2 regions of the Halomonas sp. AOP25-F1-15 genome follow, and region 2 is predicted to be linked to the other one. Evidence: predicted binding sites of a transcription regulator. Region 2 holds the regulator's gene; the other holds the start of a gene.
The links. Region 2 encodes sigma-54, which starts transcription at its own class of promoters, with help from an activator protein. Its sites were predicted from a motif close to TGGCACNNNNNTTGCTNT; they were not measured.
Positions count from the first base shown of each region.

Region 1: the regulator sigma-54 is predicted to act here: its motif matches at 1,902-1,919, upstream of ACT3TF_RS07595 (NCS1 family nucleobase:cation symporter-1).

Region 1 is NZ_JBQSXV010000003.1:362,495-366,708, forward strand. It holds gene hydA (dihydropyrimidinase) at 1-551, opposite strand, end outside; gene ACT3TF_RS07590 (nitrilase-related carbon-nitrogen hydrolase) at 584-1,450, opposite strand; gene ACT3TF_RS07595 (NCS1 family nucleobase:cation symporter-1) at 2,039-3,559, shown strand; gene ACT3TF_RS07600 (LysR family transcriptional regulator) at 3,577-4,214, opposite strand, start outside.
Region 2 is NZ_JBQSXV010000002.1:485,731-489,944, reverse strand. It holds gene lptA (lipopolysaccharide transport periplasmic protein LptA) at 1-96, shown strand, start outside; gene lptB (LPS export ABC transporter ATP-binding protein) at 108-857, shown strand; gene ACT3TF_RS05545 (RNA polymerase factor sigma-54) at 981-2,393, shown strand; gene hpf (ribosome hibernation-promoting factor, HPF/YfiA family) at 2,553-2,861, shown strand; gene ACT3TF_RS05535 (PTS sugar transporter subunit IIA) at 2,866-3,336, shown strand; gene rapZ (RNase adapter RapZ) at 3,399-4,214, shown strand, end outside.

The DNA.
Region 1 (4,214 bases), on a different contig from region 2:
GCATGTACCGTGGGAATGGCGCCTAGCTCTAGGCAGCGCGAAAAGCTTTCCACCAGAATATCATCGGTGGCCATAATGGCGCCTTTATAGGCCATAAAATGCTTAAAACTGTTAACGCCATGCTCGCGCACCAGAGTGCCCATTTCCTCTTTAACGCTTTCATCCCACCAGGTAATGGCGACGTGAAACGCAAAGTCAGTGGCGGCTTTTTCTGCCCAGCCTTGCCAGGTTTCGAAGGCTTCTAGCAGCGACTGGCCGGGGCTTGGGATGACAAAGTCAATAATCGTTGTGGTGCCACCTGCCATAGCCGCGGCGGTGCCGGTGTAAAAATCTTCGCTGGCCACCGCGCCCATAAACGGCATCTGCATATGGGTATGCGGGTCGATACCGCCGGGCATTACCAACTGATGGCTGGCATCAACCGTCTCACAGCCTTCAGGGATGTCTAGATCCGTGCCAATGGCATGAATCTTACCGTCTACGCAGAGCACGTCGGCCCGGTAGGTGTCTGCGTGAGTGACCACCGTGCCGCCTTTGATTAATAAGCTCATCGTTCGCTCCTTGGATGATTGTTTGGACAGTGCTATTCGCCGTCGGTGAGACGGGTGTAGGTTTCCGGGCGGCGGTCGCGGAAGAACTGCCAGTTGTTACGGGCTTCTCGCACCATGTCCAAATCAATCTCGTGGACGAGGAGTTCATCGTTGGTTTCGCTAGCCTGAGCTTCGATTTTGCCGCGGGGGTTGACGATGTAACTGGAGCCGTAGAAATTGCCGATATTCCACGGTGCTTCAGTGCCTACACGGTTGATGGCAGCAATAAAGCAGCCGTTGGCTGCCGCAGAGGCGGGTTGTTCAAGCTCCCAAAGATATTGAGAAAGCCCCGCCACGGTGGCAGAGGGGTTGAAAATCACTTCGGCACCGTTGAGCGCAAGCGCCCGCCAGCCTTCGGGGAAATGGCGGTCATAGCAGATATACACGCCAATTTTGCCGTAGGCAGTATCAAACACCGGCCAGTTGGATTGCCCAGGTTTGAAGAAGAACTTCTCCCAAAAACCGGCCACTTGAGGGATATGCGTTTTGTGGTATTTGCCCAAGTAGCTGCCATCGGCATCGAACACGGCGGCGGTGTTGTAGTAAACGCCGGTTTCGGTTTCTTCATAGATCGGAACAATAATGACCATGCGGTGCTCAGCGGCCAGTTTTTGCATCATCTGGCAGGTGGGGCCTTCGGGTACGCGCTCGGCGGCGGCGTACCATTTGCCGTCTTGGCTGGGGCAAAAGTACGGCTGATTAAAGACTTCCTGAAAGCACAGCACCTGCACGCCCTGGTCTGCGGCTTGCTGAATCATCGGTAGATGGGCTTCGTTCATCGCGTCACGAATGGCCGCGGGCGAAAGCTCGGTGCTGGTTTTTAAGCCCATTTGAATTAAGCCGATTTTCATCTTCTGCATTAGACGCTCCCTCTAATTGTTGGTGTAAAGCGTTTGTTTGAGTCTTAAGCGTTGTCTAATAAAGCTGACAATCAAGACAGCTTTTCTTAAAAGTATCGTTGGCTTGGTGGTTTTGGCAAGTCATCATTTATTGTTTTTTAAATTAACGTTAACTCTTTGAGTTTGTTTGATTTTATTTATATAAATAGCAGTGTTCACTCTTTTGGTGATCATGCGCACTGTTTTGGAATTTTTTATTAATTGTTTTGAATCATGATGTTATCTATTTTAGAGGGCTTATTTTAAATTCTGAGATGTTTAAAGTTGGTGCAAATATTTTTTTTGATCTAGCTTTGTTTAGTCGACGTTTGTTCGAGAGGTAACATCGTCAAAGGTAATGATCTAATAATAATATTGTTGTCCATAAAGGCAGCTTTTTAATCAATGAGTTAATTGGCATGCTCGCTTAGCTAGGCACACTTATTGCTTTGAATCCTGTCTAGGAAACTTCACTGACCGTGGGGATTAAGGTTTGTCAGGATTTAGCCGCTGTCGCTAGCGTTCAGACACCGCCTGGGTTGGACAACGCAATGCTGAGGAGATACAAAAATGCCAGAAACAACCTCTCAGATGGTGGATCGAGATGGTCTGATTGAGCTTGAGGTAGGGAACGATGTACGCAACAGTTCGCGTTTTAATGAAGATATTGCACCGACCCAGGCTAGCGAGCGCACCTGGACCAAATGGAATATCGCCGCCCTGTGGGTCGGCATGTCGATCTGCGTGCCTACCTACACACTGGGCGGCGTTTTAACCGCCTATTTTGGTTTAAGCGTGGGCGAGGCGTTATTCGCTATTCTGTTGGCGAATATCATCGTGCTGATCCCGCTGACGTTGAACGCTTTTCCAGGCACCAAGTTTGGTATTCCTTTTCCCGTGGTTTTGCGTTCTTCATTCGGCATTTTAGGCTCTAACGTGCCCTGCCTGGTGCGCGCATTGGTAGGCTGTGGCTGGTTTGGTATTCAAACGATGTTTGGCGGTCTGGCGATTCATCTGCTGCTTTCAGAACTGGTGCCTGCTTGGGCAGCATTAGGTGGGGTTGGTGAAGTTATTGGCTTTTTTGTCTTTGGCGCGATGAACCTTTACGTGGTTATTCGCGGGGCTGAATCGATCAAATGGCTGGAAACATTGGCCGCGCCGCTGCTGCTAGCGGTGGGTATTGGGCTAATGATGTGGGCATGGCCGAATATGTCGATGACCGAGCTTCTCGCGCAGCCGCCATCGCGCCCTGAAGGGGCATCGGTTTACGGCTATTTTTTCGCGGGCTTGACCGCTATGGTCGGTTTTTGGGCCACGCTATCGCTTAATATCCCCGATTTCAGCCGCTTTGCGAAAAGCCAAAAAGACCAGATTGTTGGTCAAGTAATCGGCCTGCCACTGACGATGTTCTTCTTTGCAGCTCTCGGGGTAGTGTTGACTGCCGCTTCTGAGACGTTAGTGGGCCAAACCGTTGCCGACCCGGTGCGCTTAATTGGCTATATCGACAGCCCCTTCTGGGTCGTGATGGCGATGCTGCTGATTATTATTGCTACCATTTCTACGAATACCGCCTCGAATATTGTCTCGCCCACCAACGATTTCCAAAACATTGCCCCTAAGCTGATTAACCAAACGCGCGGTGTATTGATCACTGGGGCTGTTGGGGTGCTGCTAATGGGTTATGACTTGCTGCAAAAGGCGGGTGTTATTCCTCCCGGGGTTTCCCTTGAACAGATGTATTCCAACTGGCTGCTGGGTTATTCAAGCCTGTTAGGGCCCATCGCTGGCATCATGGCAGTGGACTACTTTCTGATTAAAAAGCAGCGTTTGGATGTGCCGAGCCTGTACATGGATGATCACGCCTATCCTGCTGTGAACATCGCTGGCTTTATTGCTTTTGGTGTGCCGGTGCTGCTCACGTTAATGTCGCTAGTGACAGACACGATGAACTGGTTTTATGACTATGGCTGGTTCACAGGCTCAGCGCTTGGAGCCATCGTTTACTACGTGGCGAGCCAAGTGTTGTCATCGTCGCCACAGGTTGGGCCGGTACCCATCATGGCGCGTGACGCAGCAGAGCAACGTTCATAAAACGCACTGTTTTTTGCTTACTCTGCATTTTTAATAAAACTTAAAAACGCATCCACTACGCGATTAGGGCGCCGGTCGTGGCGGGTGATGAGTACAAAGGGGATGCGATAGTGCTGGGCGCTTGCATGTAGCGCCCGCATCTTGCCGGCGGCCACCCACTGGGCAGCCACGTGTTCGGGTAGGAAACCGATAAAGCGCCCGGTAAGAATCAGAAAGGCCGCTCCTTCGCGGTCTGATGCCGAGGCGCGCAGGCAAAGCGCATCATGCGCCTCGCGCGCTTTTGCAGGAAGCGGGTAGCGCGGTGAAATAGCGGGGTAATGGGCAATATTGGCAGTATCAAGAATGTCATCAGGCTCAGAAAAAAGCGGATGCTCTGCCGCGCAGTAAAGATAAGAAGGCTCATCGTAGAGGTGCCGCGTTTCTAAGCTGGTCGGTAGGTTCACTGCGGGTACAACGCCAACGTGAAGATGGCCATCCATCACGCCACGAATTACCGCATCGGAAGGCTCCATATGAATATGCAGCGTGACATCATGCGCCGGTGCACTCAGCTCGGCCAGCGCATTGGTGACATGCATGGCCGGTAGCGTGACCAAATTATCGGTAATGCCAATGTTAAGCTCACCTTTTATGGTTTGATGCAGAGCATTTACAT
Region 2 (4,214 bases):
GAATATTTCATCGACCGTGAAGTGATTCAAGCGCGCTCAGACGTTGAAGGTAGCGAGCCGCAGCGTATACGCATGACTATTCAGCCTGAACAATAGAGAGTCTATCGATGGCAACTGCTGACAATGCGCCGATAAAAACACTATATGCCCACCACTTGGCAAAAAGTTACAAACGCCGCCGAGTGGTTAAAGATATTAACTTGGAAATCTCCCAAGGCAGCGTCGTTGGCTTACTCGGCCCTAACGGCGCGGGCAAAACCACGTCGTTTTATATGATTGTCGGGCTGGTCAAATCTGACGCCGGCAAAGTGGGTATTGACGACTTAGATTTAACTCGTGCTCCGATGCATGAGCGCGCAGCGGCAGGCATTGGCTACCTGCCCCAAGAAGCGTCTATTTTTCGCAAATTATCGGTTGCCGATAACATTATGGCGATATTAGAAACGCGCAAAGAGCTCGACCGCCCAGGTCGCGAAGAGCGCCTGGAGGCTCTGCTTGAAGATTTCCATATCACCCATATTCGCGACAACCTAGGCATGAGCCTCTCAGGGGGAGAGCGTCGCCGTGTAGAAATTGCCCGCTCGCTAGCGACCGAACCCGCCTTCATCTTGCTAGATGAGCCCTTTGCCGGGGTTGACCCCATTTCAGTGGGCGAGATTAAAACCATCATTCGCGCGCTGAAACAGCGCCACATTGGCGTTCTGATTACCGACCATAACGTCCGTGAAACGCTGGACATTTGCGATATCGCTTATATTGTCGGCGATGGCCATATCATCGCCAGCGGCCCCCCGGCATCTATCCTCACTAACCAGCAAGTCAGGGATGTTTATCTGGGCGCAGATTTTCGTCTGTAGGCTTATTTTTGCCCATAAATCCCGCCTTATAACGCTTTAACTACCAATGGCATGCTTATTGCACTTGCACCCAGCTCCCACTCGCACTAGGGTAAAGCATTCCGATTAACGAGTGGTTCTCAAATGGTCATGAAAGCTTCTCTTCAACTGCGCATTGGGACACAGCTGACCATGACACCTCAGCTGCAGCAGGCTATCGCCCTGCTGCAGCTATCGACTCTGGATCTTCGTCAGGAAATTCAGCAGGCCTTAGATGCCAACCCCATGCTGGAACAGGAAGATGAGTTCGGTGAAGAGGCCGTAAGCGAGCCTAAAGAGGAGGAGTGGTCAGAGAGCATTCCCACCGAGCTTTCCGTTGATAGCGACTGGTCGGACACCTATCAAGACATTGGCGGCACTGGCAGCAGCAGCGAGGGCCCTGATTTTGAGCGCCAGGCTGCCGAACAGAGCCTTCATGGCCACCTATTGTGGCAACTCGCCATGACCGATTTTAGTGTGCGTGAACAGCTGGTTTCCGAGAGCCTCATTGATGCACTAGATGCCAACGGCTATTTGACCCAGCCGCTTAATGATATTCGTGAAGGGCTACGCGCCCAGGGCATTGATAGCCTTAGCCAGCGCGAAGTCGAAACGACATTATTAAAACTGCAGCAATTCGAGCCCACCGGTATTTTTGCCCGCGACCTGCGTGAATGCTTGATGCTGCAGCTCGCCGCCCTGCCAGATGATACGCCACTGCTAGTGCCTGCTCGTAGGCTAGTGCGTCAGTTTCTTGAAGCGCTCAGCAAAGATGACATGCGCTTACTCAAGCGACGCTTAGGACTCGATGACGAGCAGCTAGCCGATGTCATCCAGCTAATTCGCAGCCTAGATCCACGCCCAGGCAGCGCTTATGGCGTGACCAACGACAGCTACATCACGCCCGACCTGGTGGTGCGTCATGATAATGAAGGCTGGCATTTAGAGCTCAATCAGGACGCCCTGCCTCGGTTAAGAATCCAACCTGATTACGCCAGCCTGATAAAGCGTGCGGACAAAAGTCAGGATAATCAGTTTTTGAAAGAACACCTGCAGGAAGCGCGCTGGTTAATTAAAAGCCTTTCGAGTCGTAACGACACGCTGCTGCGAGTGGGCCGTGAAATCATTACCCGTCAAATCGGCTTTCTCGAACATGGCGAAGAATCCATGAAACCGCTGATTTTGGCCGATATAGCCGCAGCCGTTGAAATGCATGAATCAACGATTTCACGGGTGACAACGCAGAAATATATTCATACGCCGCGTGGCGTGTTCGAGCTGAAATACTTTTTCTCTAGCCAAGTGAGTGGCCAGGATGGCGACAGCCACTCCAGTACCGCGATCCGCGCCCGCCTGAAAAAGCTGGTTCACGAAGAAGCGCCCAGCAAACCGCTTTCTGATAGCCGCTTAGTGACATTATTAGAAGAAGGTGGCATTCAAGTTGCAAGGCGTACGGTAGCCAAATATCGTGAAGCCATGGGCATTCCCTCTTCCAGTGAGCGGCGCCGTTTGCGCTAGGATCTGCCAGGTTGCAGCGAAACTCTCGACAAGGGCTTTGCAACGGGGCAAAAAGGGTTACAATCAAAAGGGCTACATATCTAAGTACTAAGTACAGTCCCTAAGTACGGTTCCTAAGCACGGTTCCTAAGTACAGTCCGATAGATAAGGAGTACGTCAATGCAAGTAAATATCACTGGTCATCACGTAGAACTGACTGACGCCTTGCGTGACTATGTTAATGAAAAGCTTGAACGTGTTGAGCGTCATTACGACAATATAACCACTGTGCAGGTCACCCTATCGGTGGAGAAAGAACGCCAACAGGCAGCCTGCACACTGCATGCAGCAGGCGCTGACTTACATGCAGAAGCCCTAGACAGTGATATGTATGCCGCTATCGATGCGCTAGCGGACAAAATTGATCGTCAACTCGTTAAACATAAGGAAAAAGCACAAGCTCGCGCCCAAGGCGCAGGTGTGCGTTAATTCAATGACGTTGGAAACCATACTCCCCCCAGAGCGCGTTCTTTTCGACGTCCCTGGGGGCAGCAAAAAAAGGGTGCTGGAATTTTTCAGCACCTTTATCGCCCAAAATACGCCCAGTTTAGATAGCCAAGAAGTGTTCAGTCGCTTAATCGGCCGAGAACGCTTAGGTAGCACAGGGATTGGTAACGGCGTGGCTATTCCACATGCCCGCAGCCCTCACTGCTCTACGCCTATTGCTGGTTTTTTAAAACTCTCAGAAGCGATTGATTTTGATGCTATCGACGGCGACCCCGTTGATCTAGTGTTTGTGCTGCTCGTACCGGAACAAGCGGATGACACACACCTCTCTTTGCTAGGCCAAGTAGCCACCATCATGAATGATGCGGATACTCGCCAGCGGCTACGCAAAGCAGGCAGTCAGCGCGAACTACTCGACCTCATTACAGCTAAAATTCGTGAGCATTCAGCGGATTAAGCGACAATCAATGACCATCAAGTCCCTATTTAAGCCGTTGGATTAACGCGAAGAGAAACTCTATGCAACTGGTCATCATTAGCGGTCGTTCTGGGTCTGGCAAATCTATCGCCTTACAGGCGTTGGAAGACCTAGGCTACTACGCGATTGATAACCTTCCCGTCATGCTGCTGGGGTCACTGGTCGACGAATTACGCGACCAGAGTGATCGTACCCATCTGGCGGTCAGCATTGATGCACGCAACTTACCGGGGGCTCTTGAACGCCTGCCCTCGCTATTACAAGAGTTGCGCCAGCGCACCATTGATTTCCAAGTTATCTACCTAACCACTGATGCCCGAATTCTTCTAGAGCGTTACTCCGCCACACGCCGCCGACATCCGTTGACGCGCAATAGTGAAATGACCCTTGAAGAGGCTATCAATAAAGAAGAAGAGACCCTGCATGACATACGTGATCTAGCCGATCTATTGATCGACACATCGCGACTGTCAGTACACGACCTACGCCGCCGGATTACTGACCAGGTGGCTCACCAGCAGTGCGACCAGTTGACGTTGACGTTTGAATCGTTCGGTTATAAGCGTGGGGTACCCTTGGATGCTGACCTCGTCTTCGACGTGCGCTGCCTGCCCAATCCTTACTGGGACCCAACGCTGCGACAATCGACAGGCCGTGACGCCAACATCGTTGCCTTCTTAAAAGGCTATCCCGTTGTGGATGCCATGAGTAACGATATCCAGGCATGGCTTGAGCGCTGGTTACCGGCTTATCAGAATAGCCAACGTAGCTACATGACCGTTGCTATTGGCTGCACCGGTGGTCAACATCGCTCTGTCTATATGGTGGAGCAGCTAGCAAAAAGCTTAGCGGCTCGT